DNA from 2 places in the Mesorhizobium sp. BHbdii genome. Region 1 is predicted to be linked to the other one. Evidence: predicted binding sites of a transcription regulator. Region 1 holds the regulator's gene; the other holds the start of a gene.
What was found. The regulator PhoB, encoded in region 1, activates phosphate uptake and scavenging genes when phosphate is short. The targets are predictions, from matches to a motif close to TGTCATNNANCTGTCAT.
Positions count from the first base shown of each region.

Region 2: ACWTU8_RS21750 (ceramide glucosyltransferase) is a predicted target of PhoB. The motif match lies at 9,453-9,469, and genes of this name have one in related genera.

Region 1 is NZ_JBSPKX010000005.1:179,374-195,579, forward strand. It holds gene ACWTU8_RS24345 (CHASE domain-containing protein) at 1-1,583, opposite strand, end outside; gene ACWTU8_RS24350 (ATP-binding cassette domain-containing protein) at 1,710-2,504, opposite strand; partial or broken gene ACWTU8_RS24355 (sugar ABC transporter permease) at 2,579-3,605, opposite strand; gene xylF (D-xylose ABC transporter substrate-binding protein) at 3,747-4,787, opposite strand; gene ACWTU8_RS24365 (ROK family protein) at 5,016-6,263, shown strand; gene phoB (phosphate regulon transcriptional regulator PhoB) at 6,440-7,129, opposite strand; gene phoU (phosphate signaling complex protein PhoU) at 7,146-7,853, opposite strand; gene pstB (phosphate ABC transporter ATP-binding protein PstB) at 7,892-8,707, opposite strand; gene pstA (phosphate ABC transporter permease PstA) at 8,720-10,333, opposite strand; gene pstC (phosphate ABC transporter permease subunit PstC) at 10,326-11,714, opposite strand; gene ACWTU8_RS24395 (PstS family phosphate ABC transporter substrate-binding protein) at 11,835-12,839, opposite strand; gene ACWTU8_RS24400 (hypothetical protein) at 13,596-13,958, shown strand; gene ACWTU8_RS24405 (hypothetical protein) at 14,293-14,550, shown strand; gene ACWTU8_RS24410 (hypothetical protein) at 14,934-15,818, shown strand; gene ACWTU8_RS24415 (glutathione S-transferase family protein) at 15,968-16,206, opposite strand, start outside.
Region 2 is NZ_JBSPKX010000004.1:223,483-239,688, forward strand. It holds gene ACWTU8_RS21700 (enoyl-CoA hydratase-related protein) at 1-66, shown strand, start outside; gene ppk2 (polyphosphate kinase 2) at 138-1,046, opposite strand; gene ACWTU8_RS21710 (ATP-binding protein) at 1,269-2,540, shown strand; gene phoU (phosphate signaling complex protein PhoU) at 2,743-3,468, shown strand; gene ACWTU8_RS21720 (magnesium and cobalt transport protein CorA) at 3,560-4,567, shown strand; gene ACWTU8_RS21725 (GcrA family cell cycle regulator) at 4,683-5,201, opposite strand; gene ACWTU8_RS21730 (acetylornithine transaminase) at 5,556-6,755, shown strand; gene argF (ornithine carbamoyltransferase) at 6,773-7,684, shown strand; gene ACWTU8_RS21740 (Hsp33 family molecular chaperone) at 7,778-8,812, shown strand; gene apaG (Co2+/Mg2+ efflux protein ApaG) at 8,951-9,343, opposite strand; gene ACWTU8_RS21750 (ceramide glucosyltransferase) at 9,570-10,724, shown strand; gene ACWTU8_RS21755 (O-succinylhomoserine sulfhydrylase) at 10,772-11,962, opposite strand; SAM riboswitch at 12,036-12,113, opposite strand; gene ACWTU8_RS21760 (2'-deoxycytidine 5'-triphosphate deaminase) at 12,239-13,333, shown strand; gene ACWTU8_RS21765 (ABC transporter substrate-binding protein) at 13,426-14,199, shown strand; gene araD1 (AraD1 family protein) at 14,371-15,363, opposite strand; gene ACWTU8_RS21775 (hypothetical protein) at 15,362-15,532, shown strand; gene mmsB (multiple monosaccharide ABC transporter permease) at 15,653-16,206, opposite strand, start outside.

The DNA of each region.
Region 1 (16,206 bases):
TCGTGAAAATCGCGATTGATCATACCGCGCAATTCGCGCGTCACGTTCAAATCGATCAGCTTGGTGCCAAAACCGGTTTTGGCAGGTGCTTCAAGCTTCTTCTGGCCGACTTCGCGCCAGTTGAGAACCAGCGTCCGGTCGCGCCAGCGGCCCTCGACCGACCAGTCGACCTTGAGCGCACCGACCGAGTTGCCGGCTTCGCCATATTTCAGCGCATTCGTCGCCAGTTCATGAAAGGTCAGGCCGAGCGCTTGCGTCGTCGTCTCGTCGAGCAGCACCTCTGGCCCCGACAATATCCCCTCGGGAAGCTCCTTGCCGAATACCTGACCAAGCTCAATGCGCAAGAGATCGCCGAGGTCTGCCTTCTGCCAGCGCGAGCGCGTCAGCATGTCCTGGGATGCCGCCATCGCTTGCAGCCGGGCCGAAAAAGAGGACGAGAACTCGTGGACGTCGGTGGCGTGCGATGCCGTCTGGCGCGCGATCGCCAGCACCCGCGTGATCGAGTTCTTGATGCGGTGCTTCATCTCCTGCAGCATCAGATCCTTTTCGAGCAGGCTTTTTTCCGTCGTCTCATGAAGCAGCGAGACCGCGTCGAAGGCCCGCTCCTGATAGCGTGCCACCAGCGCGATGGTTCCAGCGAGCAGCAGCCCGAACAGGCCGAGCATCACCGGAATGGCGCGCGAGGAGGGTTGCGAGAAGGCGCTTGTCGGCCTGAACAGGACGGTCCATGGACGTCCGGCGATGGTGATCTCGCGAGAAACCACCAGCCTGTCACCGAAGATCGACGCCGGCGGCGTTTCCGACCGGAACAAAAGATGGTCGGCATCCACCTTGCCGTCATAGATTTCGATGTTCACCGGCAGCAGCGGCGTTCGGCTGAGCGCGGTCTGGAACAGATCGCGGGCGCGGAAGGCCGCATAAAGAAAGCCTGATGTCGAGGATCTGGTCGCATCGATGCCGTCCGGCGCGGTTTCGATGTTGAGCCGCACGAAAACCAGGAAACCGGTGAAGGTCTGCGCAGCACCTGTTTCCTGGCCTAGCTGCACGCGCCCGCTCGCGTGCTGCTGGTTGTCGGCCATCGCCCTTTCGATCGCCTCGCGCCGGACCGGTTCGGTGAACATGTCGTAGCCGATGCTGGATTGATTGGAAGGATCCAGCGGCTCGAACAGCGTGATGGGCGTACGCCATGGCAGCGTTGTCGTAGCCGGATAGATCGCATGGCTGGCGCCATAGTCGTGCAGGATGGCACGCTCGACGGCTGCCTCGTCGCCGGCTCTCACCAGCCGGAGAAAGCCGATCCCGCGCAGGCCGGTAAAATTGTCGTTGATATCAAGCGCTTCGAAGAACGCCTTGAACTCGCCGCGCGAAATCCCACCATTGTGCGCCTCAAACAGCGCATGGGTCGATCGCAGCAGCGACAGATGCAGGTCGATGCGGCTATCGATCCGGTTGAGCGCATCGTCCGCCGTCGCCTCGAACTTAATGCGCGCCGCTTCCTGCGTGGCGAAATAGGCGAATCCCGCCATCGTCAGGCTGATCAGCGCGACGGCGATGAAAGCTACGATCGGAAAGAACTTCTTCAAATTGCTGCTGCGGCCCATGGTTCCCCATCTTATGGGCAAGTCCCTGCGTCAATACAATGGCGCGGCCAAACCATCATGGCCGCTGGCACATCACATGACAGGTATTTAGCCGGCTTGTTTGAAGCTTCAGGCGGCGATCTTCAGCGCACCCGGCCCGGGAATGGCACCGGGCGGGCACTTGCCCAGGATGATCATGCCGAGCACCTCGTCCTGGGTCACGTCGCTGGTGCGCGCCGTGCCGACGACCCGACCATTCTTCATCACGCAGACGCGGTCGGCAAGCTCGAACACATCGTGGATGTCGTGACTGATCAGGAAGATGCCGATGCCGTCGGCCTTGAGCTGCATGACCAATTCGCCGACCTGCGCCGTTTCCTGCGGGCCCAGTGCCGCCGTCGGCTCATCCATGATCAGGATGCGGGCGTTGAACAGGATGGCGCGCGCGATAGCCACCGACTGCCGCTGGCCGCCCGAAAGCTTGACCACCGGCTCCTTGAAGCGCTGGAAGCGGGGATTGAGCCTGCCCATCACCTTGCGCGCCTCGGCCTCCATGGCGCCATCGTCGAGCGTGCCCCAGCCGGTCATCAGCTCGCGGCCGAGGAAGAGGTTGGCGGCGGCGTCGACATTGTCGGCGAGCGCCAGCGTCTGGTAGATCGTCTCGATGCCATACTTCTTGGCGTCGCGCGGATTGGAAATCGAAGCCTCCTCGCCTTTGACGAAGATCTGGCCCGAGTCGCGCTTGTAGGCGCCGGACAGGATCTTGATCAGTGTCGACTTGCCGGCACCGTTGTGGCCAAGCAGCGCCACGACCTCGCCCGGGAAAAGGTCGATCGACGCATCGTCGACGGCGCGAATGCCGCCAAAGGCAATCGAAATGTTGCGCATGTCGATCAGTGGCGTGGGAGCAGTTGTGTCAGCCATGATCGTTCCTCCCTATGGTTTTTGTTTGAGCATGATCTTGTCGAAAACCGGTATCCACTTTTTCGGGATCATGCTCAGACCCGCTTGCGGTAGACGGTGTCGAGCCAGGCGGCGACGACCAGGACGGCGCCGACGACGACGCTCTAAAGCGGTGAATCGATGCCGAGCAACACCATGCCGGACTGCAACGACTGCATCAGAAGTGCGCCAAGCATGGCGCCGAGCACCGTGCCGGAGCCGCCGGCCAACGACGTGCCTCCAATGACCGCGGCCGCGATACCAGCAACTCGTCCAGCGTACCCAGCGAATTAGTCGACGCATTGAGACGGGCCGACGCAATCGCCGCGCTGATCGCGGCCAGAACGCCCATGATCATGAACACCTTCATAGTCACCGAGCGCGTGTTAATGCCGGCGAGTTCTGCCGCTTCCGGATTGCCGCCGATGGCAAAGACATAGCGGCCGAAACGGGTGCCGCTGGTGATGAAGGTCATGACGATGCCCACAGTGACCGCGATCAGCACCGGTATGGCGATGCCATGGGCGATGAACAGCCCGCCTTCCGGGACGGTGATGCCGGTCCGCTGGGCGTACTGGCGAACGATGCCGATCGGCCAGGGATAGGAATTGGCGATCCAGATGGCGCCGAGGATGGCGGCGCAAGCGACAACCCCAAGCAAGGTCTCCGCCCAGACGGGACGCAGCGGGAACTTGAACCGCTTGCGCTGCGACCGGCCGTTGAGCAGCATCAAGGCGACGGCCACACAGGCGAGAATGCCGACAATCCAACTTGCGGTTGCTCCGATCGAGCCACGCGGCCCGCCACTCATGAGCTGAAAGGTGGCGTCGAGCGGCGCGACGGTGCGCCCGCTCGTCATCAGCCACGCCCGCCGCGCCAGATCAGCAGGCCGCCCAGCGTCACGATGATGGCCGAAACCTCGAGATAGGCGATAATGAAGCCCTGGAGCGCGCCGACCATGCCGAGCATGCGTATGTCGAGCTCGGTTGCCTTGAGAGGGCGGCCGACCGGGCTGAGCTCGGATTCACGCGCCCGATCGGCGCCTGTATCGGCGGCCGGCGTGCTGGAAGTCGTGTCGGTCATGATGTCCTCCCACCGGTTGCCGTTTGCCGCGGATGCCGGAAGCAGCTTGGAAGTTATCCGCGAGAAGCGGAAAAACAATTCTTTTTGAAAAAACGCCGCGGCGTGAAGCCGCCGCGTTTCAGGCTTCTTGCGAAGGCCGGATCAGTTGCAGACCGGGACCGTGCCCGCCGCCACGCCGGCGCAGACCTCTTCCTTCTTGATCCAGCCCGCGTCGATGACGACGTTGAGATTGTCCTTGGTGACGGCAATCGGCGTCAGGAACAGCGACTTGACGACATTGCCGCCCGGCGTGGCGAAGTCCTTGACGCCGGCAATGTCTGTCATCTGCTTGCCGTCGGCCAGTTGCGAGGCGATCTCGGCGGCGTTCTTGCCGAGCTCGCGCGCGTCCTTCCACACCGATACGGTCTGTGTGCCGAGCGCGATGCGGTTCAGCGCGGCATGGTCGCCGTCCTGGCCCGACACCGGAACGGATCCGGCCAAGCCTTGCGCCGTCAGCGCCGCGACGACTCCACCAGCGGTGCCGTCATTGGCGGCAACCACCGCATCGACCTTGTTGTCGTTGGCGATCAGGAACTGTTCCATGTTCTTCTGGGCGCTGGCGGGAAGCCAGCCGTCCGTATAGGCCTCGCCGACATTCTTGATCTTGCCGCTGTCGATGGCATCCTTGAGCACTTCCATGGAGCCGGCGAACAGGAAATCGGCATTCGGATCGGCGCCCGAGCCCTTGATGAAGACGTAATTGCCTTCCGGCGCCACCTTGAACACTTCGCGGGCCTGCATGCGGCCGACTTCCTGGTTGTCGAAGGTCAAATAGAAGACGTCCTTGTTCTCGATCAGCCGGTCATAGCCGACGACTGGAATGCCTTCGTCCAGCGCCTTCTGCACCGCCGGCCCGATGGCCGAGGCATCCTGCGCAAGGATGATCAGCGCGTTGGCGCCCTGCGAGATCAGGCTTTCGACGTCGGTCAGCTGCTTGCCGGGATTGGACTGTGCATCGGCGGAAATATACTTGTCGCCCGCGGCCTCGATCGCCGACTTCATGGCGGCTTCGTCAGTCTTCCAGCGCTCTTCCTGGAAGTTCGACCACGAAACACCAATGACCTTGTCCTTCGCCTGTGCGACCGACGCGAGCGTCAGCGACATGGCGATCCCCGCCAGAATGGCGGCTGTGAATCTCTTCATGATATTCCTCCTGCGCCGCGTACGGCGCGACCAACTGGCCCGAAGGCCTGCACAAAGGATCCAACGCCGAAGCACTGTCAACATGAATTCTGATGGATTTTGGTGTCTGCCGGCTTTTTTTCGAGCCTCGGAATAAACAATGACAGGTCCTTCTGCTTCTGCCAGTGTTTGTCGGCCTGACGGCTTCCGATTCATGAGCGGCCGCGGCAATAGGGAGGACGCTAAACAATGTCGGTTGGGATCCGCCATGACGATTTGCGCCGGCGCAACCGGGCGATGGTTATTTCGGCCGTACGCCGCGCAGGGCAGCCGTCACGGACCGAGATCGCCGCAACCACCGGCCTCAGCCATTCGACCATATCGGCGATCTCTTCCGACCTGATCCACGAAGGCATCCTGGCCGAGAGCAAGGCGAGTGAGACCGTTTCGCTGAAACGTGGCCGGCCGCAGGTTGGCCTCAGCCTCAATCCGGAAGCCGCTGCGGTATTGGCCGTCGTGTTGTCGCTGAATTCCCTTTCGGTCGCTGTCATCGACTATGCCGGACAAGTGGTCGCCGAGAAACAGCGCCGGCTGGACACGCTGACCATGTCGCGCGACGAGCTGATCGATGAATGTGTCGCCATCGTCCGGCGCCGGCTCGAAGACCCCGACCTCGACGTCCAAAACGTCGCCCGCATCGCGCTGGCGATCCAGGGTATTACCGATTCCCATGCGCGCGCCATGTTGTGGTCGCCGATCACGCCGCAGACGAACATCGCCTTCGCCGACATTCTGGAACGCGAGTTCGGCATCCCGGCCATCATGGAGAACGACTGCAACATGATGGCCGTGGCGCTGCGCTGGCGCGACCCGGATCGCTACCGCGACGATTTCATCGCCATCCTGCTCTCGCATGGCATCGGTATGGGGCTGGTGCTGAAGGGCGAGCTGTTCACCGGCACCCATTCCTCAGGCGGCGAATTCGGCCACATGATTCATCGGCCGGGCGGCGCGCTTTGCCGCTGCGGGCGGCGCGGTTGCGTCGAGGCTTATGCCGGCAATTACGCTATCTGGCGCAACGCAAGGCAATTGAGCGAGAACGCCGAGCCGGTCGCCGATGTCAGCGACGCCGAGATGCGGGCACTGGCGGCCCGGGCGCGCGAGACGGACGGACCGGAGCGCGAAGCCTACCGCAAGGCCGGCGAGGCGCTCGGCTTCGGGCTCGGCAGCCTGTTCGCGCTGATCGATCCGGCGCCGGTCGCCATGGTCGGTCCCAGCGCTGCCGCCTTCGACCTGATCGAGCCGGCCCTGCGCGAGGCCATCGCCCAGACCGCCGGCGGCGAGCATTCGGGTTCGATTTCCTTCGACACCGAGCCGAACGAACTGCCGCTGATCCGAGAAGGCTGCGCCATGCGGGCGCTGAGCTTCGTCGACCAGGAGATCTTCGGGCCGAGCATCCAGGCACGAGCCGGTTCGGTCGGAAAGAACGTGGCTTGAACTCGAAGGCAGGGATCCCCGGATCGCGACTTGGGGTGTGTTGAGATTCAGGTCAGGCCGAGTCGAGAATGGTGGGTTCCGAGAACGGAGCGGAGCGTACTTTTGGGTACGTGAGCACCGGAAGCGCAGGAAGCCGGCGTTCGCAGGCCCGGCACCACCTGAATATCAGCACATCCCTAGTCTTCCCTGATGGCATAGCCCGCGCCGCGGATGGTGCGGATGACATCGGGCATGCGACCATTGTTGACCGCCTTGCGCAACCGGCCGACATGGACGTCCACCGTGCGCTCGTCGATGTAGATCGTCTCGCCCCAGACATTGTCGAGCAACTGGCTGCGCGAGAAGACCCGACCCGGGTGCCGCATCATGAATTCGAGCAGCCGGAATTCGGTCGGCCCGAGCCGGATCTCGCTCTTCTTGCGATAGACCCTGTGCGATTCGCGATCGAGCATGATGTCGCCGACCTTCAGCACGCTGGACAGTACTTCCGGCTTGGCGCGGCGCAGCAGCGCCTTGACCCTGGCCATGAATTCCGGTGTCGAGAACGGCTTGACCAGATAGTCGTCGGCCCCGGTGGAAAGGCCGCGCACCCGGTCGCTCTCCTCGCCGCGCGCGGTCAGCATGATGATCGGCAGCCGCTCGGTTTCGGGACGCACCCGAAGGCGCCGGCAAAGCTCGATGCCCGAAACCGCCGGCACCATCCAGTCGAGCACCAGAAGATCGGGCACATTTTCCTGCAGCCGGATTTCGGCCTCGTCGCCGCGCGTCACCACCTCGACCTGATAGCCTTCGGATTCCAGATTGTAGCGGAGGAGGACGCCCAGCGGCTCTTCATCCTCCACCACCATGATGCGCGGCGCGATCATCGGCCGGTCACTCCTGTCATGTCGCCGGCGCCGACATCGTCGTTTCGTCGAGCTTCGGGCGATCCGCCGGCAATTGCTCCCCGGTCACGACAAAGTAGGCGTTTTCGGCTATGTTGGTGACATGATCGCCGATGCGTTCGAGATTCTTGGCGCAAAACAGAAGATGCGTGCAGGCGGTGATGTTGCGCGGATCCTCCATCATGTAGGTCAGGAGTTCGCGGAAAACCGCGGTGTATTTCACGTCGATCTTCTGGTCGTCGGCGCGCAGTTCTTTCAAAGCGCCGGCATTGCGCGACACATAGTGCTCAACCACCCCGCGGAGCTGCACAAGAACGAGATCCGCCATCGCGTCGATACCGTGCGACAGATTACGCGGCGTGGCGCTCTGCCCGACTGCGCTGACCCGCTTGGCTATGTTTTTGGCCAAATCGCCGATGCGCTCGAGATCACCGGCCATGCGGATTGCGCCGACCACGGCGCGCAGATCTTGCGCCATCGGCTGCCGCTTGGCGATCAGCGTGATCGCGCTATCGTCGAGTTCGCGCTGCCGCGCATCCATGATCGCGTCGTCCGAGACGACACGCTGCGCCATCGCATTGTCTGACGCAAGCAACGCGCGGATCGAGGCTGCGACCATCGCGGCGGCGAGCTCGTCCATGTCGCGGATCAGCCTGTCGATGTGCTCCAGTTCCTCGTCGAAAGATGCGACGGTGTGTTCACCCATGATCCTGTCCTCGTGTTCGAAATTCGCTGCCGGACCGCTCAGCCGAACCGGCCGGTGATGTAGTCCTGGGTGCGCTTGTCGTCGGGATTGGTGAACATCTTGTCGGTTGCGCCCTCCTCGACCAGGTAGCCGAGATGGAACATCGCCGTGCGTTGCGACACGCGCGCTGCCTGCTGCATCGAGTGGGTGACGATGACGATCGTGTAGTTCTGGCGCAGTTCGTCGATTAGTTCCTCGACGCGGGCGGTGGCGATCGGATCCAGCGCCGAACAGGGCTCGTCCATCAGAATCACTTCCGGCGACACGGCGATGGCGCGCGCGATGCACAGGCGCTGCTGCTGTCCGCCGGAGAGACCGGTGCCCGACTCGAGCAGGCGATCCTTGACCTCGTTGAACAGACCGGCCTTCTTCAGGCTCGATTCAACGATGCCGTCCAACTCGGACTTGCTCCTGGCCAGGCCGTGAATGCGCGGACCGTAGGCGACGTTTTCATAGATCGACTTCGGAAACGGGTTCGGCTTCTGGAATACCATGCCGACGCGAGCTCGCAGCTCGACGACATCGATTTTCGGGTCGTAAACATCCTCGCCGTCGAGCGTTATCTTGCCGCTCACCCGCGCGATATCGATCGTGTCGTTCATTCGGTTCAGGCAACGCAGGAAGGTCGACTTGCCACAGCCCGATGGGCCGATCAACGCCGTCACCTGGTTCTCGCGGACATCGAGGTCCACGTCGAACAGAGCTCGCTTCTCGCCGTAATGAACAGAGACCTTTTCGCCCTTCATCTTGATCGAAGGGGCATTGGTTCCGCTGCTCAGTTTCTGTTCGACGCCGGCTTCCGTCATGATGTTCATATCCTCTACCCCTTACCAGCGCCGCTCGAAGCGCCTGCGCAGTATCACCGCAATGGCGTTCATGATGACCAAAAACAGCAGCAAAATCAAAATCGCCGCCGAAGTCTTCTGCTGGAATCCAGCTTCCGGGAAATCCGCCCACATGAATATCTGCACCGGCAGGATCGTCGCGGGATCGGTAAAGCCGCCGGGAATGTCGACGATGAAGGCGACCATGCCGATCATCAGCAACGGCGCGGTTTCGCCCAGCGCATGCGCCATTCCGAGAATGGTGCCGGTCATGATGCCCGGCATCGCCAGCGGCAGGACGTGATGGAATACGGTCTGGACCTTGGACGCTCCGATGCCAAGCGCTGCCTCGCGGATCGACGGCGGCACGGCGCGCAGCGAAGCGCGCGAGGCGATAATGATGATCGGCAGGGTCATCAGCGCCAGCACCATGCCGCCGACCACCGGGGCCGAGCGCGGCATGCCGAAGAAATTCAGGAATACGGCAAGTCCAAGCAGGCCGAAGACGATCGAAGGCACAGCCGCCAGATTGTTGATATTCACTTCGATGATCGTCGTCAGCCGGTTCTTGGGCGCAAATTCCTCAAGATAGATAGCCGCCGAAACGCCGATCGGAAAGGCGATGGCGAGCGTAACGATCATGGTCAGGAACGATCCGACGACCGCGCCCCAAACACCGGCCAGTTCCGGCTCGCGGCTTGCGCCGGTGAAGAAGAAGATCGAGTTGAATCGGCTTTCGATTAGGCCGGCGCTCTTCAGCGTGTCGAGCCAGACGATCTCCTTGTCGGAAATCTTTCGCGATGCTTCCGGCGTATCGATGACGCGCAGGAATGCCTCGCCGCTCGCGGCGGGCGCCGTGCTGTCCAGCGCCTCGATCACCGTGCCCTTTGCGACCGCCGTCCTGTTGGGCCCCGGCGACAGCGCGGTGAGCTTGACCGTGCCGCCGTTGAACACGACCAGCAGCGATGATGCACCGCTCGTCAGCGTGAGCATGCCGTTTTCGCCTTCGGTCGCACCACGGCCGCGCGCCAGCGCCAGCATGGCATCGTCGCCGAAGGTCAGATCGATGTCGCCGCTGGTTTTCGAAGGCGTGACGCTTGTCGAAATCGCTTCGTCCGAACCGACGTCGGCCAGCAAACCCTTAAGATAGAGGTCAGCAAAATCGTCAACTGGAACCGCATAGTCCACCGTTCCTCCGAGCATCCCCGGATTAGCCGCAATATCCTTGCGCAGGAAGACGCCTGTGCCGGTGGAAATCAGCCCGCGCAGCAGACGCCTGTCCTGACGGCTCGTAACATCCGGAAATCTCGCCGCAAGCGCTTCCTGAGCGATGGCGTCGTAGTTCACTGCATCGAGTTTTGCCGGGTCGACCTTGGCCGCCGAAAGGTCAATCGGCAGCGTCAGATAGTTCTGCCGCAGCGCCGGGATCGCCTGCGTCACGATCGTCGACAGGAGCAGCACAAGGAATAGGCCGGCCAACGCGACGGCTCCGGCGCCAAGCCATTTGAACCACGTTTCCGTGCGGTAACGACCCTTCAGCCGCGCCTTCGCGGCACCGTCGGTATGAATGCTGACCGGCCGTCCGACGGCGCCGAATGACGAGATCGCATCAGTCATATTGCTCTCGGTATTTCTGGACGACGCGCAAAGCGACGATGTTGAGGGTAAGCGTGATGCAGAACAGCACCAGGCCGAGTGCGAAGGCTGCCAGCGTCTTGGCGCTGTCGAACTCCTGATCGCCCACCAGCAGCGTCACGATCTGCACGGTCACGGTGGTGACCGCTTCGAGCGGGTTGGCCGTGAGGTTTGCCGCCAGCCCCGCCGCCATGACCACGATCATTGTTTCGCCGATTGCGCGGCTGACGGCAAGCAGCATCGCTGAAACGATGCCCGGAAGGGCAGCAGGAAGGACCACCTTGCGGATGGTTTCCGACTTGGTCGCGCCGAGGCCGGCGGAACCGTCTCTCAGGGATTGCGGAACGGCGTTGATCACATCATCGGAAAGCGAGGAAACGAAGGGAATGATCATGATACCCATGACCACGCCTGCGGCGAGCGCAGATTCGGACGCGACGTTGAGGCCCAGGCTTTCGCCGATACCGCGGAAGTAGGGCGCAACTGTCAGCGCGGCGAAGAAGCCGTAGACGACGGTCGGAATGCCGGCGAGGATTTCCAGTACCGGCTTTGCGACCGCGCGGACGCTTTTGGAGGCGTAATCCGAAAGGTAGATCGCAGCCATCAGCCCGATAGGCGCAGCCACCAGCATGGCGATGAAGGTGATGAGCAGCGTGCCGGCAAAGAGCGGCACCATGCCAAAGATGTCCTGGTTGACCGCCCCGGCTTCCGCTCCGGCGCCGGTGAAGGCGCTCTGCGGCGACCAATGCGTGCCGAACAGGAACTTGTAGAACGGCACCTGTTGGAAGAACCGCAGGGATTCGAAGATGAGCGAGAGAACGATGCCGACCGTCGTCAGGATCGCGACCACCGAACAGGCGATCAAGAATACGCGAAGAACGCGCTCGACCACGTGGCGCGCCCGGTAGGCCTGTGCGATGCGCGAATAGGCCCAGTAAAATCCGGACGCGGAAAGCACGAGCGAGGCGGCCCAGATGATCCAGGTGCTGGTCGTATGGATCGATTTGTAGACGGCGGCAGCCGCATCTTTCGTGGGATCGGCGAAGCCGACAAGCCCGCCAAAGGCCATCGCGCGAGCGTCGCGGATGAAAGCTTCGACCTGCGGAATGCCCATTCCCGACAGTTCGGTGGAGAAGCGGTCGGCAATGATCGACGATTCAATTCCCGGCGTGACCAGCGACCACAACAAGATCGCAAGCAGCGCGGGACCGGCAGCAAAAAGTGCCAGAAACATGCCATGTTGGCCAGGCAGCGAATGCAATCGCGCGACGTCGCCATTGACACTGGCAACGGCGCGTCTCCGGCCGATCAAATAGGCCGCAGCTGCCAGAACCAACAGAAGAACAACGAGATAACCGACCATGATTCAGGACGTCCCCTCGACCGCCGGTCATTCACCGGCTCAAAGCACGGGACCTTGGCCCCGCGCTTTGGGCTTTAGAGCATGAGGGTCAGAGCGGATATACGCCCGGACCCCGAAACCTCAGGAACCCATGCCCTTCAGGGCCTTGGCGTTTTCGGCCCACTTGGCGCGCTCGGCGTCCGGCAACGGGATCAGGCCCTTGTCGGCCAGATAACCATCAGGACCCCATGCACCTTCCGAGGTGTACTCGGCGATGAATTCCTGCATGCCGGGGATGACGCCAACATGCTCCTTCTTGGCATAGACATAGAGCGAGCGGGAAACGCCGTAATCGCCGGATGCGATGTTCTCGAAGGTCGGCTCGACGCCGTCGACTTTGTGGCCCTGCAGCTTGTCGGCGTTCTGGTCAAGGAACGAGAAGCCAAAGATGCCGAAGGCATTGGCGTTGGCTTCCAGCTTCTGGACGATCAGATTGTCGTTTTCGCCGGCCTCGACAAAAGCGCCGTCTTCGCGGATCTCGCCGCAGCCCTTTTCATTAGCCGCCTTCACTTCTTCCTGGCAGGCCGCATCCATGACGAGTTCGACGAACGCATCGCGCGTGCCGGATGTCGGCGGCGGGCCAAGCACTTCGATCTTTGTCGCGGGAAGCGACGCATCGACATCCGACCAGTTCTTGTAGGGGTTGGCGACGACCTTGCCGTCAACAGCGACGTTCTTGGCGAGCGCCTTGAAAATCTGTTCCTTGGTCAGATCAACGACAGTCCCCGCCTTCGAATTGGCCAGTACGATGCCATCGAAGCCGACCTTGATCTCGACCGGCGTCACGCCGTTTGCCTTGCAGGTCTTAAGCTCGCTGTCCTTGATGGCGCGCGAGGCATTGGTGAAGTCGGCGGTATTTTCGCCGACGCCCTGGCAAAACAGCTTCATGCCGCCGCCGGTGCCAGTCGACTCGACGACCGGGGTCTTGATCTTTCCGCTCTGGCCGAGCTTTTCAGCGACAGCCGTCGTGAAGGGGAACACTGTGGACGAACCGACGATTTGAATCTGGTCGCGCGCGGCGGCATAACCAGCCGACGCAGCGAGCGCAAGCGCCGCGGCCGACGCCGTAAGGAGGAAATTTTTCATGTGGCCTGCTCCTGTTCGGAAAATGGTCTCTCGGCGCCATTCCTTCGGCGCCCGCTGAGGCCAATAGCCCCCGATTATTACAGTCACATGACAGTTTGATGTCAGCCCGGTAACCGCCGCACAGCCATCTCGAAAAGGAAGGGCGCGGGTCTCGCCGGCACAGCCGTGGTTTGCCGCTGGAATCAGCAGCTTGCACGCTTTGCGGCCGGCATTTGCCCTCGACAGCCGAAATAATTGGCGCCGAAAAAGAAAATCCGGGCGGGAGCGCGTTGCATGCGGCCAAGGAGGTCATGCCGCGCCATCGCCGAAACAGGTCCGTTGGGGTAAATCTGACCCTGCTTCTTGCCGGCGGTCGCTGCTCCCGCCCGTAACTGGAGGAGCGGAACTCGAATGCGCTTATTGTCCCAACCGGACGCACGCTTTGATATGGTGCGATCGCACCATAGTCTTGTCCGCAATGCCTCGCCGAATCACGGCTTGCAGCCTGACGCGGATGCCAAATCCCGCGTTGCGCTGGATTTCAGTCCGCGCCGACCTTTTCGAGCAAGACGCCCTGGGGCTGATGGGCTTGGGCAGGTAATCGTCCATGCCGCCCCCCAGTCGCGCCAGGGACGCTGCGGCACTTTTGATTTTGCGCATGATCCCCGGCGAAATCGATTCCGATTCTCCGGGTCATGCGCTAGCCTTGCCCGCGAATATTCCGACGGTTGTCGGTAGAACCGAAGCCGCGTTATAAATCCCGCAAGGGTGTTGCCGATGTTGGGACGGATCCTGGCTTTTTTCCTGTGCCCGATGCTGCTGCTGGGGAGCGGCTGCTCGCGCAGCTACGACGGCACCGTCGTCATTCCAAGGCCGCTCGACGTCCGGCGGTTCTGGGACAGGCCGCCGCAGCAGGCGCAAGTCGAACAGCCGCAGTTGCTGCAGACCGATGTCTTTCCGGTGGCGCCCGAAACGCCGGAAAGAGCGGCGGCCCGCAGAATCAGCACCCCCGTGGCGCCGAGAAGGCGAATCGCCAGGATTTCCAAAGATCCGCCGACGCCCTCATCCGAGCCGGCAAAACCGCTCACCTGCAGGAACGTCAGTCAACCCGGAAAGCGGGTCCGCATGGTTTGCGAATAGCCAGCCGGCATTCAAACGGTGGTAGCTAAAAAGATGCGCCCTAAACACGTGCTGCGCACCTGACGCAGCGGTTCGGTCACACGCGCACGCGATCGCCGAAAGCATGTGCCGACCGGTGGGTTTCGGGCTGCGCGATCGGCGTTTCCGCCGCCACGTTGAAACCTTATCCCGCCCTCGACGTTAAACGGCTATTGCAGCGCCGCGCGTACCTTTGGACGCATAAAGGACGTTGTCGCGTTTTGATTTGGCGCATGGTCCGAAACCGAAGGGCAGCGGAGCAGACTGATCCCGATCTTTCGGGTGATGCGCTGGATGGTCAAAGGAGACGGCACACATGTCGATTCACTTCACTGTCTCGGACCTGACCAGAAATCTGTTTCACTCGCCCAGAAATCTGTTTCACTCGCCCAGAAATCTGTTTCACTCGCTGAGACTGGACCATGAGCGCACGCCGAGACCTCTCAGTCCTGAGCAAAGTCTTTTGCTGGAATGCTATCTGGCCGGCCAGATTCCGGAATCGGCCTGGAGCGACTACGTCTTCGAGACGCCGGAATTGGCACGCCATGTCAATGCGAGACGCGGGCAACACTGATATCTCGTGGGCTGCCGCAACCCCGATGTTTGAAGGCTTGACACCCGACGACAATCGCCAGGTCAGGCGCGGTTTCCCCTGGAACAATAGCCCTTGAAACAAAAAGGCCGGCACATGGCCGACCTTTCCTTCCACCTCGACCGCGCCAGTACATCCGTGGTCGCGAGCTGGAGGTGAATTGCCGATCAGTAGATAGGGATTTGGTTAACGAATCCTTAACCGACGGGAGCTGCTCATCGACGCGTCATGGCCAATCTGATCTGCGTTTTCGTGATGAGTGCGGAAAGTCGTCTTTAAATGCGGCACATATTATTAATCGTTGTACACCACGTGTTAGCGTGTGAAGCATCCCTAAGTAACTATCGTATTCTGGAACTCGATTTATGGCCGTACTTGGCGCCCTCCCTCCCGACGTCCACTGTCGACCAATTCGCGAAGCTGATTGGGAAGGAGTGGTCGACTGCCTGTGCCGGGGTTTTCCGGAGCGTGACCGGAGTTACTGGATACAGGCGCTGACCCGTTTGTCGCTGCGGCCTGCCGTCGCCGAATTCCAACAATACGGTTTTGCTTTGGAGAAGGCTGGTCGGATCGTCGGCGTTGTGCTGACCCTTTATACCCGTTATCGCAGGGAGGAAGGCGACGAAATCCGCTGCAATCTTTCAAGCTGGTCCGTAGACGCGGAATTCCGCCCCTATGCCATCAAGCTGATAACGGCGGTTCTCAAGCAAAGAGACGTGACCTACACGAACGTTTCGCCGGCGCCCGCGACATTAAAGCACAATTTGGCGCTCGGCTTTCGCCTCTTTTCCAGCGGACAATTTGCCTTCCTGCCGGCGTTTAGTTCGGTGCAACGGTCCTGTCGCGTGCTTGAAGCTCGTTCCGATCTTGCCGAAATGGCCATGCTGTCCGACAGTGAGAGATACATACTCTCGGAACACGCCGCGCTGGGCTGCCTGTCATTGATTTGCATTTGCGACGGAGCAGCGTTTCCTTTCGTATTAATGCCACGCCGGACATTGCGCGGTCTTATCCCATCCTATCAGGTCATCTATTGCCGCTCCCTCGCGGATTTGAGCCGGTGCGCCGGTGCTGTGGGGCGCTTTCTCTTGCGAAGCGGCATCCTGCTGTGCGTCGTCGACGCCAAGGAGCCGATTGCAGGCCTGTTCGGGTGGTACCGCCCCAACAGGGGGCTGAAGTACTTCAAGGGGCCCAGGCCACCCTCGCTCGGAGATCTGACGTTCACCGAGCTTGTGATATTCGGTCCCTGAACACCAAGCGCAACGCCGCCCCCGATTTGCAGCAATGCCGATGCCTCTGGCCTATCTATCCGGCGGCCGCGCGGTGTCTCGGCTTATGACTGCAGCCCTGTCGCCTGAGGGGCAAGCTCGATGCGCTCAACGCAGTCAGCCAAGACGCCTCACGCCTCGGCCTGCGACTTCACATAGGCGATATAGCCGCGCACGTCGGCGGCCGGCTCGGCATAGGCTTTGCCGAGCTTCTTCTCGATCGCCGCCATGTACTCCATCGCCCATTGGGGCAGCGCGTAGTCGATGACTGCCAGGAATTCGAGCGTCGCCGCCAGGCGAATGTCGGCGATCGACGGATTCTTGCCGCCGATGAACGGCTTGCCGTTCCTGAAGAAGCTGTGAAAGACCT
Region 2 (16,206 bases), on a different contig from region 1:
CAGCAGGCTTTGCAGGACGATACCACGCTGAAGCGGCTGCAGCGGATTGCCCGGCTGGCGGCATAAGAAGTCATTTGGCAGAATGACAGGAATATTCGGAATCGTGCCGCGCGTCCTTGGGGGCGCGCGGCAGTGCTTCAGGCCCGCTTTCCCAGGAACGAAGGCCCTTCCCCGATGATCTTCTTGTCTTCCTTGCCGATGGCGTCAAGATCGCGGCCGTCATAGGGAAGCGACAACAGGATGCGCCGGATGATGGCAAGTCGCGCGCGCCGCTTGTCATTGGCCCGCACGATGATCCAGGGCGCGAATTCCTCGTGCGTGCGTTCGAACATGAGGTCGCGCGCCTTGGTGTAGTCGTCCCATTTGGTGATGCCGGCAATGTCGATCGGCGAGAATTTCCAGCTCTTCAAAGGACTCCAGCGGCGATCGTGAAACCGCTCAAGCTGTGTTTCCCGACCGATGTTCAACCAGAATTTGAAGAAATGGATGCCCTCGTTGCAGATCATCCGTTCAAAATACGGCGTCTCGTCCAGGAATTTCTCATGCTGCTCCGGCGTGCAGAAGCCCATGACCGGCTCGACGCCGGCGCGATTGTACCAGGAGCGGTCGAAAGTGACGAACTCGCCGGATGTCGGAAAGTGCGCGACATAGCGCTGAAAATACCATTGCCCGAGTTCGGTTGGGCTAGGCTTGGTGAGCGCTACGTTGCGCGCTGTCCTGGGATTCATGTACTGCCGCAGCGCGAAGATCGTACCGCCCTTGCCGGCGGCATCGCGTCCTTCGAACAGCGACATCACCCGCTTGCCCCTCGATTGCAGCCATGCCTGCGCCTTGACCAGCTCGATCTGCAGCCGCTCGAGCGCCTCGTCATACTCGTCGCTGTTCATTTTCTTGTCGTAGGGATAGCCGCCGGCGGTCAGCTTGTTGTCCTCGACCCAGGCCGGAAGCTTGGGATCGTCGATGTCGAATTCGCGCTCCTTGCCGTCGATGCGGATCTTCAGCGGCCCTGGAACGGGCGCGCCGGCATCTTCCTTGGGGTTTTTCATCGAGACGAACCTTTCCAGTTTCCGGACTCATGCTATTGGAGCCTTACTGCATCGGCCCGAAAATCGGAATCGATTTCGGAAAGAACGATGCAGCAGATTGAGAGTGGTAGAGCGTCCTTTGTGCGTCCAATTGTAACGCACGGCGCTTTGGCGCCGGTCCAGTGGGGAGTTCCACCTGACCGGTCGGGGTGAGGGAGGCACAATGCGCGCGAATGGCTGACAATGGCTGACATCGGCGGCGCAGAACAGCGAAGCACGGCGCAAGCCGTCGTCATCCGGTTGTGGAACAGCCGCTGGCTGCTGGCGGCCGGCATCGTCGCGGTCCTGACCGTCTATGGTTTCGCAGACATGTCCGGCTATGTCGTGCTGCTGGCATGTGCCGTACTGCTGCTTGCCGCCGCGATGCTGCCGGCCAGCGTTGCGCCCCAGTCAGCGGAGGATGCCGCGGCGATCGAGGCGGGCGGGCTACAACAGCTGTCGGGAGAATATCTGGCGGCCGCCGTTGCCGATCCGCTGATCATCTTCGATCGCACCGCCACGATCGTCCATGCCAACGCCGCCGCCTTCGCCGCCTTCGGCGGCATAGCACCGGGCATGTCGCTGTCGCTGAAATTCCGGGCGCCCGAGATGCAGGCCTTGCTGGACAGTATTTTATCGGGCGCCGCCGCTTCGGATGTCGTTGACTATACCGAAAAGCTGCCGGTCGAACGGGCCTATCGGGTGAGTGCGTCTTCGGTCGGTCACGGCACCGACCTCTATGTGCTGGTCTTCAAGGACCAGAGCGAGGCGCGCCGGATCGACCGGATGCGCGCCGACTTCATCGCAAATGCCAGCCACGAACTGCGCACCCCACTCGCCTCGATCTCCGGCTTCATCGAGACGCTGCGCGGCCCGGCCCGCAACGACCCGGCGGCGCGCGAGCAGTTCCTGCAGATCATGCAGAACCAGACCGGCCGCATGGCGCGCCTGATCGACGACCTGCTGTCGCTGTCGCGGCTGGAGATGAAACCTTATCTGAAGCCGGGAACCGAGGTCGATCTCCGCCAGACCCTCGACAGCGTCATCGATTCGCTGGGGCCGCTTGCCAGGGAAAACGGCGTTGCCATAGAGCGGGATTTCGCAGAAGGGCCGCTTGATGTGCCCGGGGATCGCGATGAACTTTTCCAGGTTTTCGAAAATCTGCTGGAAAACGCCTGCAAATACGGACAGTCGGGTGGACGTGTCGTGGTGACGATTGCTCACCGCGATGACGGTCCCGAACCGGGCATCGACGTCACCATCCGGGACTTCGGCCCCGGCATTCCCGAGGAGCATATCCCGCGCATTACCGAACGCTTCTACCGCGTCGATGTCGAAAACAGCCGGACCCAGAAAGGCACCGGTCTTGGCCTGTCCATCGTCAAGCATATCTTGACACGCCACAATGCCAGGCTCTCGATCAAGTCGGAGGTCGGCAAGGGCGCAGCTTTCACGGTGCATTTGCCGGCGCACTGACGCCTCACTATCTAAGAAGGCGTGGCCCGAAAACCGGAAGATTTCAGGATAGTCGGATGCGTGGATAAGGGATTTAGAGCGTACTCTGTATCCAAGTGAACGCACGTCGCTCTAACGGTTTCTTTTTTCTGTCATCCGGCTAGCATATCAGCGGGGATTCGAGGAAACGACTGGGACCAGAAGACCCCGGGAAGGCATCTCTATGCAGTCCGTGCACATCGTCAGCGCCTATGACGAGGAGCTGAAATATTTGTCGAAGCGCATCGCCGCGATGGGCGGGCATGCCGAACGCATGGTCGAACAGGCGATCGCGGCCCTGGTCAACGCCGACCCCGGCCTTGCCCAGAAAGTCATCCGTGACGATTCCGTTCTGGACGAAGGGCAGCGCGAGATCGACGACAAGGCGATCATCATCATCGCCAAGCGCCAGCCGATGGCGACGGATTTGCGCGAGATCGTCGGCGCGATCCGCATCTCGGCGGACCTCGAACGGGTCGGCGACCTCGGCAAGAATGTCGCCAAGCGCGTGGTTGCCGTCATAGAAGGGCGCCAGCCGACCAGCCTGTTCCGCGGCATTGAGGCCTTGGCCGACCTGGCGTTGACGCAGCTCAAGGAAGTGCTCGACATCTACGCGTCGCGCTCGGTGGAAAAAATCGGCTTCGTGCGTGATCGCGATGATCAGATCGATGCCGTGTACACCTCGCTGTTTCGCGAGTTGCTGACGTACATGATGGAAGATCCGCGCAACATTACGCCTTGCACGCACCTGCTGTTTTGCGCCAAGAATATCGAGCGGATCGGCGATCATGCCACCAATATCGCCGAGACGATCTACTACATCGTAACCGGCGACCAGATGCCGGCCGAGCGGCCGAAGGGCGACAAGACAGATAAGATTGTTGTCCCGGGAGCGCTACCCGCGAAGTGAACGGCTGCCTCTCGAACCCATTGCTGATTTGGGCTAAGCTTTACCGAACGTTCCTGATCCTGACCCGAGGCCATGCCTCCAGGAGGTAGCGATGGAAACCGTTCGGAACCTGACGCCGGCCCCGCCGACATCGGCCATCATCGCTTCCAGCGTCTATACCGCCGGCCGGCGTGTCGCCGACATTCCGATCGAGGAAGCTGGCGAATGGGCCAAGAAGCCAGGTCATGTCGTCTGGATCGGCCTGCTGGAGCCGGACCGCAACCTGTTGCTTCGCGTCCAGGCGCAATTCCATCTGCACGATCTGGCGATTGAGGACGCCGAGCATCCGCATCAGCGGCCGAAGATCGAGCAATATGGCGATGCGTTGTTCATCGTAGCCCGCACGGCTCAACTGATCGACAGGCGCGTCACCTTCGGTGAGACGCATCTGTTCGTCGGCGCCGGCTATATCGTCAGCGTCAGGCACGGTCCGTCGACTTCTTATGCCGCCGTTCGCCAGCATTGGGAAAGCTGCCCGCTTTCGCTGGCCAAGGGCGAGGATTTTGTCCTCTATGCCATTCTCGATTTCATCGTCGACAACTACATGCCGGTGCTCGAGCAGATCGAGGACGAGGTCGAGGCGATCGAGGACAAGGTCCTGCTAAGGCCTATGACTGGACCTGATATCGAGCGGCTCTATATGCTGCGCCGCGATCTGTTGCGCTTGCGCAATGCGGCGCTGCCGCTGGTGGAGGTCTGCCGCCGGCTGACCAGCGCCGACCTGCCGCAGATCCACGCAGCCATGCACCCGTTGTTTCGCGACGTGACCGATCATATCCGCACCGTGCAGGAAAAGATCGACAGTTTGCGGGAGGTTCTCGCCTTTGCCTTCGAGGCCAGCCTCCTGGTGGGCCAGAGCCAGGAAACGGCGAACACCAAGAAGCTAGCCTCGTGGGCTGCCATCTTGGCGGTGCCGACGGCGCTCGCCGGCATCTACGGCATGAATTTCGACGACATGCCGGAACTGAAGATGGAATATGGCTACCCGCTCGTGCTGGCTGCGATCGCTGCGATCTGCTCTTTCCTGTACTGGCGTTTTCGCAGGAATGGGTGGCTGTGAAATAGAAGGCAATAGGGGAGTAGGGCAGTAAGGGAGTATGTAGTGCGTTGCCAAGGGTCGCACTCACAAAGCCTAATCTTTACCTACTCCCATACTGCCCTACTCCCCTATTGCCTTATCTACTCCGCCGCCGCTCTGATGCGGGCTGGAACGCAATGCGGGCGTGGTACTTGCAATAGGGCCCGGTTTCGGCCGCGTCGTTGCCGCAGAAATGGAACTCTTCCGAAAGCGGATCGCCATTCGGCCATTTGCATGTCCGCTCGGTTAACTCGACGAGTTGCAGATGCCGCGAGATCGGCACGACGACGTTCTCGACCGGACGGACGTAATGACGCGCCACCGGTGCGGTGTCGAATTGCGCCTGCAGCGCGGTCGCGCCGATCGACGTGGTGATATGCCGCGCAGTGCTCGCCGCCCGCGACACCGATTTCTGGACGCTCGATCCTTGCACGCTCTTTTTCTGGCGTGCCGGCGTGGCGATCGAGCGTCCGCGGCCCGACAATTTCAGCCGATGCACCTTGCCGATGACGGCATTGCGGCTGACGCCCCCGAGCTGTGCGGCGATCTGGCTGGCGCTCAGTCCCTCCGACCACAATTTTCTAAGAAGTTCGACCCGCTCGTCAGTCCAATTCATGAGACCGCGCTCCTGCTGAAATGTGCGGCGATCGGAATCCTTCCACGATCCGGCTTCCGCCGGGCAGGCACCACATATATCGGGTGATTAGGTCCGCCGCACGAAATCTAGTTATTTCTCGACTACAATTACCTTATGCGCTGACTCGGTGACAAGAGTCCGAGGGCCAACACGAATCGGTTTTTTCGGTTTTCCCCAACTTGCCCGGTCGCTGATGAGCCGGCGTCTCGCTGGAGAGCTTGCCGCGCGTCCTTGCGCGACGTTTTCGTTGACTTCATGGCCGAAAAACACGATAAGCCGCAAAGGCCGCCGCTTTGGCGGCTTTTTGATTTTCCGGTTCCGGAGACGCATATAATGAGCGGTTCGGCGCTTTTCGAGACCTTTACCCGCGCACCCCTGGCCTTCGACCATGGGGAAGGCACTTGGCTGGTCACCGACAAGGGCGAGCGATATCTCGATTTTGGCGGCGGTGTCGCCGTGAATTCGCTGGGCCACAGCCATCCGCATTTAGTCTCGGCACTCACCGAGCAGGCGGCCAAGGTCTGGCACGTCTCCAACCTCTACGAGATTCCGGGGCAGAGCCGTCTGGGCGAGCGGCTGGCCGACGCCACCTTCGCCGACAAGGTGTTCTTCACCAATTCCGGCGCCGAGGCGCTGGAATGCGCCATCAAGACGGCGCGGCGCTACCACTTCGTCAAGGGCCATCCCGAGCGCTTTCGCATCATCACCTTCGAAGGCGCCTTTCATGGCCGCACGCTGGCGACCATCGCCGCCGGCGGCCAGTATAAATACTTGGAAGGCTTCGGACCCAAGGTCGAAGGTTTCGACCAGGTCGGCTTCGGCGACATCGACGCCGCCGAAAAGGCGATCACCCCCGAGACCGCCGCGATACTGATCGAGCCTGTGCAGGGCGAGGGTGGCATCCGCCCGGTGCCGACGCAGTCGCTGAAGCGGCTGAGGCAGCTCTGCGAACAGCATGGCCTGCTCCTGATCTTCGACGAGGTCCAGTGCGGCATCGGCCGCACCGGAAAATTGTTCGCGCATGAATGGGCTGGCGTCACGCCCGACATCATGGCGGTTGCCAAGGGCATCGGCGGCGGCTTCCCGGTGGGCGCCTGCCTCGCCACCGACGAGGCGGCCGTCGGCATGACCGCCGGCGTGCACGGCACCACTTTCGGCGGCAATCCGCTGGCGATGGCGGTCGGCAACGCCGTGCTCGACGTGGTGCTGGAGGAGGGCTTCCTGGAGGATGTCCAGCGCAAGGCGCTGCTGCTAAAGCAGGGGCTGGCGGGTGTCGCCGACGAATTTCCTGATATCATCGAAGACATCAGGGGCACCGGCTTGATGCTCGGCCTGAAATGCGCCGCACCCAACACCAAGGTGAATATGGCGTTGCGCGACCAGCATCTGCTGGCGGTTCCGGCCGGTGACAACGTCCTTCGCCTGCTGCCGCCGCTCACCGTCTCCGACGCCGAGATCCATGAAGCGCTCGACCGCATCCGCGCCGGCGCCAGAGGCCTGGCCGATGCCATAGCCGCGGCTGCCGCGAAGTAACAGTCGAAAGACCCCAAATGAGCCTTCGCCATTTCACCGATCTTTCCGCCGTTTCCGAGGGCGATCTGCGCTTCATGCTGGACGATGCCGTCGTGCGAAAGGCAAGGCTCAAGGCTGGCGAGCGGACAAAACCGCTCGAAGGTAAGGTGCTGGCGATGATCTTCGACAAGCCGTCGACGCGCACGCGCGTGTCCTTCGACGTCGGCATGCGCCAACTCGGCGGCGAGACCATCATGCTGACCGGCACCGAGATGCAGCTCGGCCGCTCCGAAACCATCGCCGACACGGCCAAGGTGCTGTCGCGCTATGTCGATGCGATCATGATCCGAACCACATCGCATGACCGGCTGCTGGAGCTGACCGAGAACGCCACCGTTCCCGTCATCAACGGGCTGACCGACGATACCCATCCGTGTCAGCTGATGGCCGACATCATGACTTTCGAGGAGCATCGCGGTCCGGTCGCCGGCAAGACCATCGCCTGGACCGGCGACGGCAACAACGTGCTGCATTCGCTGCTGGAGGCCTCGGCGCGGTTCCGCTTCAATCTCAACGTAGCCGTGCCGGAAGGCAGCGAGCCGGCGCAGAAGCATGTCGACTGGTCGATGGCGCATGGCGGCAAGTTGAACTTCACCCGCTCGCCCGAGGAGGCGGTCCACGAGGCCGACTGCGTCGTCACCGACTGCTGGGTGTCGATGGGCCAGGAGCACCGTGCTCGCGGCCACAACGTCTTCTCACCCTATCAGGTCAATGCGGCGCTGATGGCGAAGGCAAAGCCCGACGCATTGTTCATGCACTGCCTGCCGGCGCATCGCGGTGAGGAGGTCACCGACGAGGTCATCGACGGGCCACATTCGGTGGTGTTCGATGAGGCCGAGAACCGGCTCCACGCCCAGAAGGCGGTTTTGGCCTGGTGTCTGGGCGCTTGATCCGGACCGCCTTGATCCGGAAGTACGTGATGCCTATCTCAGCCGCATCACGCAAATCGAGCGCGTTTCGACGCATGCGCCCCGGAGGGCGGCATGGCCGCGCCCCGGAGCTTTGTCATGTTGGAAACTCATCAATTGGCTGAACATCAACCCAAACTCGGCGAATTCGGCTACGCCGGCGACGATCATGTCGTGCCCTTCGAGGTCGGCCCGCTCGACGTGCGCGGCCGCACCGTCCAGCTCGGGCCGATGCTCGACGCGATCCTCAGCCGTCATGACTACCCCCAGCCGGTCGCGCGCTTGCTGGCGGAAGCTTGCGTGCTGACAGTGCTGCTCGGCACCTCGCTCAAGTTCGAAGGCAAGTTCATCCTGCAGACCCGCACGGACGGGCCGGTCGATATGCTGGTGGCGGATTTTTCCACGCCGCAGGCGCTGCGCGCCTATGCGCGCTTCGACGCCGACCGGCTGGAGGCACTGACATCTGCCGGCGAGACCTCGCAGCAGACGCTGCTCGGCAGCGGTGTCCTGGCGCTGACCATCGACCAGGGTGCCCACACGCAGCGCTATCAGGGCATCGTCCAGCTCGACGGCGAGACACTGGAGGAGGCCGCGCGCACCTATTTTCGCCAGTCGGAACAGATCCCGACCGACCTCAGACTCTCGGTGGCCAAGCTGTTGACGCCCGGTGTCGGCGGTGCCCGCGAGCAATGGCGTGCCGGTGGCATCCTTGCGCAATTCCTGCCGCAATCGGCGGAACGCATGCGCGTGCCCGACCTTCCAGGCGGCGACGGCGATCCGCGCGATGAGATCCATGATCCGGCCGACAATTCCTGGCAGGAACTGCTGGCATTGCTTGGCACCATCGAGCCGACGGAACTGATCGACCCGACGATCGGCGCCGAGCGGTTGCTTTACCGGCTGTTCCACGAGCACGGCGTCCGCGTCTTCGGCGGCGTACCGGTAGCCGACGAGTGCTCATGCTCCAGGGAGAAGATCCGCGGCATACTCGAAGGTTTCTCAGCCGACGAGATCAGGGACAGCACCGAGGATGGCGGCATTCATGTCGCCTGCGAATTCTGCTCGAAGCAATATGACTTCGATCCGGCGGAGTTTGCTGCGGCGCAGTAGACCATGATCCCGACCGAAGGTCCGCGCATCGAAAAGTGGAAGGCGTTTTTTGCTTCGCTGACCTTCGGTTCGGAAAAGGTCCTGGTCTAAGAGTTAGAGCCCATCCCGATTCTATCGGGATGGATCAGGTCTAGCTGGTCAGTTGACGGTGCGCCGCGTGCCCGGCAGGTCGAGCGAAAACGCGGGGATGGCGACGTCGAACGTCTCGCCTCGCTTGTTGCGCATCGTATAGTGGCCGACCATGATGCCGGACGGCGTCGAGAGCGGGCAGCCAGACGTATATTGATAACTGTCGCCGGGGTTAAGTTCGGGCTGGTCGCCGACAACGCCGGCGCCGCGCACTTCCTCGACCCGGCCGGTGCCGTCGGTGATGTGCCAATAGCGTGACAGAAGTTGTACGAATTCATCCGACTGGTTGTCGATGGTCACCTGGTAGCCCCAGACATAGCGGTTCTCCGACGGGTCGGAGCGATCTTCCAGATAGAACGGCCTGACCTGTACTTCGATGTTGCGCGTAACGGCGCTGTACATAGACTACTCCACAATATGCAGACGGAACTTTCGACGCTCTCCGCAGTTTGGTCAACAGGGCGCTACCCGTCGTTGCCCGACTCGTTTGCGCGCAGGTGCCGAAGAACAATGTCATTTAAGTGACACATGACAATGATGGTGTGCAGGGCCGGGCGATTCAGCATTCTGTCGAACTGTTGAAAAACGGCTATCATGCGGCCGGCTTTTCTGGAGTGACCAGATATCGATGGAACTGACAGTCACAGCCGCCTTGCTTTCCACAGCTCTGCTTCTCGCCAATCTCGCCAGCATCCTGTTCGCTTCGTTGAAGCTGAAGCGGCCTGGCAGGATCGCGCCGCCAGCCGGCAAGGCGCCTCCGGTGTCGATCATCGTGCCGTCGCGCGGCGTCGAGCCGTTTGCCGAGGAGACGCTCGAGCGCGCCTTCTCTCTCGACTGGCCGCGCTATGAGCTCATCTTCTGCGTCGCCCATGCCGACGACCCGGTGGTCAGGCCGGTCACCGATGCGATTGCCCGTTTTCCGGCCGTGCCGGCCCGGCTGCTCGTCGGCGACGACCGCATCAGCGGCAATCCGAAACTCAACAATTGCGTGAAGGGCTGGGAGGCGGCGCGCCACCGCTGGGTCATCCTTGCCGATTCCAACGTTCTGATGCCGAGGGATTATGTCCAGCATCTGATGGCGGCATGGCGGCCGGACACCGGCCTTGTCTGCTCGACGCCGATCGGCTCGCGGCCGGACGGGTTCTGGGCGGAGGTCGAATGCGCTTTCCTCAACACGCTGCAGGCGCGCTGGCAATATACCGGCGAGGCGCTCGGCCTTGGCTTTGCCCAAGGCAAGAGCATGTTGTGGGACAAGCCCATGCTCGACGCCAATGGCGGCATCCGTGCGCTTGCCGCCGAGATCGCCGAGGATGCGGCCGCGACCAAGCTGGTCAACGGGCTTGGACTGCGCGTCAATCTCGTCGCGTCGCCCTTTGAGCAGCCGCTCGGTTTTCGCAGGCTCGGCGAAATCTGGTCGCGCCAGGCCCGCTGGGCACGCCTGCGTCGCGTCACCTTCCCACTGTTCTTCGCGCCCGAGATCCTGATCGGAGCGGCGCCGCCGCTGGTGCTTGCGTTGGTTGCGGCAGCAGGCGCCGGCTTCAGCCTGTCGGCGACCGCCCTCGCTGTGCTGGTAGTCGCCTACCTCCCGGAATGCGCTCTCGCCTCGGCCAAGGGCTGGCACCTGTCGCTGCGCATGATCCCGGCGATGATGGCGCGCGATTGCATCCTGCCGATTGTCTGGGCGCGTGGCTGGCTCAGCGGTGCAGTCGACTGGCGTGGCAACACGATGACCATCCACACCAGCGCCGTTGCGGAATTGGAAGAGACCCCGTCGGGCGCCTGACCGCGCCTGATTTTGACGATTCGAGCGACACCGCCCAGTGCATATACCTATCTGGCGGCTTTCAGGGCCTGCTCGATGTCTTCGAGCAGGTCGTCGGTGTCCTCCAGGCCGACGGACAGCCTGAGCGTGCCTGGCCCGATGCCGAGTTCGGCGCGCGCCTCGTCGCTCAGATTCTTGTGTGTCGTCGTCGCCGGATGGGTGATCAGGCTCTTGGCGTCACCAAGATTGTTAGAGATCAGCACGATATCGAGCGCGTTCTGGAAGGCGAAGGCCGCCTGCTTGCCGCCCTTGACGTCGAGGCAGATCAGCGTCGAGCCGCCCGACATCTGCTTCTTGACGATCGCCGCTTGCGGGTGATCGGCGCGGCCGGGATAGATGACGCGGGCGATTTCCGGCCGCTCGGCGAGGAAGTCCGCGATCCGGCCGGCACTTTCCGTCTGCTGCCGCACGCGCAGCGGCAGCGTTTCCAGGCCCTTCAGCAGCGTCCAGGCGTTGAACGGCGACAGGCTGGGACCGGTGTGGCGGAAATAATCGTGCAGGTTCTCGTCGATCCATTTCTTGTCCGACAGGATGACGCCGCCGAGGCAGCGCCCCTGGCCGTCGATGTGCTTGGTCGCCGAATAGACGACGATATGGGCGCCGAGCTGCAACGGCTTCTGCTGCAAGGGCGTGGCAAAGACATTGTCGACGATCAGCCGCGCGCCGATCGAATCGGCAAGCGAGGCGACGGCTGCAATGTCGACGACTTCCAGCGTCGGATTGGTCGGGCTTTCAAGGAAGAACAGCTTCGTGTTGGGCCTGACCGCCTTTTCCCAATTGGCGATTTCGGTGCCATCGACCAGCGTCGCCTCGATGCCGTATTTCGGCGCCAGCGTCTCGACCACCCAGCGGCAGGAGCCGAACAGCGCGCGCGCCGCCACGATGTGGTCGCCGGCCTTGGCGCTGCACAGCAACGCCGCTGTCACCGCCGCCATGCCGGATGCGGTGGCGCGAGCATCTTCGGCACCTTCCAGCGCACACATGCGCTTCTCGAACATGTCGACCGTCGGATTGGCATAGCGCGAATAGATGAAGCCCGGTTCCTCGCCCTTGAAGCGGGCTTCCGCCGCCTGCGCCGTATCGTAGACATAGCCTTGCGTGAGATACATCGCCTCGGAGGTTTCGCCGAAGCCGGAACGCAGCGTTCCCGCATGCACGAGTGCGGTCTGAGGCTTCCAGTTGCGCTTGTTGCTCGTCATCACCTTGTTCCAAACACCAAAAATGGCCCAAATACAAAAAAACCGGCCGCGAAAGTCGCAACCGGTCCATATGGCCTTTCGGCCGACGGTCCTTTAGCGACTTGTTTAACGTGGCTGCAAGCCGACCGGCCAAATCACCACGGGATAACGACCCTTTAGACCCGCACCGCGCTTGCGTCAATTGCCGGCATGATTAAGAGGTTTGTACCAGCGGGTTCCGCGGCAGGAACCTGCGACAAAACGAGACCACGCCCGGCCTTCGAGCGGAGCCAGACTTTGCGGCAGACAGGCATTCTTCCCGATCAGGATATTTCCGCGCTGTTCCAGTCGGGCGCGCTGAAATCGCCGCGCGCGCTCGATGCCGACCAGGTCCAGCCGGCCAGCCTCGACCTTAGGCTTGGCGACAAGGCCTGGCGGGTGCGCGCCTCCTTCCTGCCCGGCCCGAACCACAGGGTTGCTGAAAAACTCGACCGCCTGAAGCTGCACGAAATCAATCTCGCCGACGGTGCGGTGCTGGAGACGGGCTGCGTCTATATCGTGCCGCTGCTCGAGAGCCTGGCGCTTCCGGCAAACGTTTCGGCCTCGGCCAACCCGAAGAGCTCGACCGGACGGCTCGACATCTTCACCCGCGTGATGACCGATCGCGGCCACGAGTTCGACAAGATCGCTGCCGGCTACAACGGCCCGCTCTATCTGGAAGTCAGCCCGCGGACCTTTCCGATCGTCGTCCGTGCCGGCTCGCGGCTGTCGCAGATCAGGTTCCGCACCGGCAATGCGCTTTTGTCGGAAAGCGAGCTGCACGAATTGCATCGTGCCGAGACGCTCGTCGCCACCGAGCCGCCCAACATTTCCGGCGGCGGCATCGCACTGTCGATCGACCTCGATGGCGACAAGGACGGGCTGGTCGGCTACCGCGGCAAGCACCACACCGGCCTGGTCGATGTTGACAAGCGCGCCGCACAGGATGTCGTCGATTTCTGGGAGCCGCTCTACAAGAGCGGCGGCGGCGAACTGGTGCTCGATCCCGATGAATTCTATATCCTCGTCAGCCAGGAGGCGGTGCATGTGCCGCCGCTCTATGCCGCCGAAATGACGCCCTTCGATCCGCTGGTTGGCGAATTCCGTGTCCACTATGCCGGTTTCTTTGATCCGGGCTTCGGCCATTCGGCGGCCGGCGGCACCGGCAGCAGAGCTGTGCTCGAAGTGCGCAGCCACGAAGTGCCGTTCATCCTCGACCACGGCCAGATCGTCGGACGGCTGGTCTACGAGCACATGCTGAAGCGGCCGCAGGCGCTCTACGGCACAGATCTCGGCTCGAACTATCAGGCACAGGGCCTGAAACTGTCCAAACATTTCCGCGCCGCGCGCTGATCCCCGATCAACCAGACTGTGCTTGCCTGACCTTGCGGGCCGTGCTTGGCTGTGCCTAACCATCAAGGTGGTTGAACCAAGGGAACAAAGAAATGCAGATTTCAAGATGGATCGCATCGGCAGCAACAGCTGCCATGCTGGTGATGGCTGCCGGGTCCTTGTCGGCGCAAGCACAGGAAAAGTTGAAGATCGCCACCGAAGGCGCCTATCCGCCGTTCAACACCATCACCGCGGATGGCAAGCTCACCGGCTTCGACATCGACATTGCCAATGCGCTTTGCGCTCAGATGAAGGTCGAATGCGAACTTGTCACGCAGGACTGGGACGGCATGATCCCGGCGCTCCAGGCCAGAAAGTTCGACGCCATCATCGCGTCCATGAGCATTACCGAGGAGCGCAAAAAGCAGGTCTCCTTCACCAACAAATACTATACGACGCCGCTTTCGCTGGTGGCCATGAAGGACAGCGATATTGCCTCGACCGAACCCGCCGCACTCGCCGGCAAGACAGTCGGCGCCCAGGCTTCGACCACCCAGGCCGACTATGCCCAGGATGTCTACAGCAAGGCCGGCGCCGAGGCGAAGCTCTATCCGACCCAGGAGGAGGCGGTCGCCGACCTGATGAACGGCCGTCTCGATGCCGTCCTTTCAGACAAATTCGTGCTGATGGACTGGATGAAGAAGTCGAGCGACGGCTGCTGCAAGATGGTCGGCGACGTCAAGGGCACCGAGACCGAAGCCGGTATCGCCGTGCGCAAGGAAGACAATGCGCTGCGCGAGAAGCTCAACGCCGCGATCGATGCGATCGTCGCAGATGGCACCTACAAGAAGATCCAGGCCAAATATTTCGATTTCGATATTTATTGAGGCTGCCAATCTCCCCCCTTGAGGGGGAGATGGCCGGCAGGCCAGAGGGGGTCGCTGCGCGTAAAGTGCCAACGCCGTTCCGCCACGGAAGACGGCGTTCGCGCTTTATGTGAGACGACCCCCTCTGTCACCTTCGGCGACATCTCCCCCTCAAGGGGGGAGATCACACAATCAAAGCGCCTTCACCGCCACCGTCACCGGTTGCTCGATTTCAAGCGGGTTACGCAGCGGCAGGCCAAAATCCTTGGCCTCGATCTCGAACACGTCGCCGGCTTCGGTCCTGACGCCGTCGGCGAAGGACAGTGTCGCCGTGCCGAACATGTGCACATGAACGTCGCCCGGCTGGCGGAAGGCCGAATATTTGAAGTGGTGATGTTCGAGATTGGCGATGGTGTGCGACATGTTCGCCTCGCCCGACAGGAACGGCTTTTCCCACAGCAGCTTGCCGTCGCGGAGGATGCGCGAGGTACCCCTGACGTCTGAGGGCAGGTCGCCGATCAGGATCTCCGGCCCGAACGAAGCGTTGCGCAGCTTGGAATGCGCGAGGAAAAGATAGTTCACGCGCTCGGTGACATGGTCGGAAAACTCGTTTGACAGTGTGAAGCCGACGCGGAACGGGACGCCGTCGTCGCCGATGACATAGATGCCGGCGACTTCCGGCTCCTCGCCGGCATCCTGGGCGAAGGCGGGCGACAGAAGTGCCGCGCCGGGCGCCACCGCCATGGTGCCGTTGCCCTTGTAGAACCATTCTGGCTGCACGCCCGTCTGGCCCTTGGCGGGCTTGCCGCCCTCCAGCCCCATGCGGAACATCTTCATGGAATCGGTGAGCTGCTCTTCGCGATCGGCATCGAGTTTCTTGTGCATGGCATCGCGGGTCGCGGCGGAGCCGAGATGCGTCAGCCCGGTGCCGGTGAGATGGAGATGCGCCGGGTCGGGATGGTTGATCGGCGATAACAGCCGCCCCTTCTTGTATGCGGCATCGAGGTCGACCGCTTCACCGAAGCCTTTGCGCTCGATGAGGGCGACAAGTCCGGTGCCGGTGCGCGCGGCCTCCATCGCCAGCGAATAGACGCTGCGGGCGCCATTGATGATCCGGGTCTTGCCACCGTTGCGGGCAATGACGCGGATGGTCTCTGCCTCGTCGAGGATCTGGGAGATCAGCATGATGTACCCTCTCTCAATTGCCTTTGGCCTGGCTGCCGGGTTGGCAAACCTTGACCAGCGCGGCTCGGATGGTATCCGCGCCACTGGTGAACTCTTCGTCCGGATGGCGCTCGCGGGCCCGGTCCCCTTGGAGGACTTCTTTGCGCCGCCCGGCAGCGCCGCGATGTGACCCGTGCCTCCTAAAAGCGCGCCGCGTTTGAAAGGCGGCCCGCTTTAATCCTTGTTTTCATGCATGCCGTTGTCCCAACACGCTGCACAAGTTTGGCGACATGCATGAGTCCCCTCGCCCTTAAGCCTTGTTCTTGTTGTAGACGTCGAAGACCACGGCGCCGAGCAGCACCAGGCCTTTGACCACCTGTTGCCAATCGACATTGACGCCCATGATCGACATGCCGTTGTTCATGACGCCCATGATGAAACCGCCCACCACCGCGCCTATAACTTGACCGACGCCGCCCATCGCCGAAGCGCCGCCGATGAACACAGCGGCGATGACGTCGAGCTCGCTGCCGAGGCCGGCCGCCGGCACCGCCTGGCCAAGCCGCGCCGCAATGATCAGCCCGCCGAGCGCCGAGAGCACGCCCATATTGATGAACACCATCAGGGTCAGCCGCTCGGTCTTGATACCCGATAGCTGAGCCGCCTTGGCATTGCCGCCCATTGCGTAGATACGGCGGCCGACCGTCATGCGTTTGGTGACGAAGACGAACAGCGCGATCAGCACGCCCATCACTACGAGAACGATTGGCAGACCTCTGTAGGTGGCGAATTGGTAGACCAGAAAAAGCGCCAGAGCGCTGGTCACCAGGGTCTTGACGACGAACAGCGTGAAGGGTTCGGCTT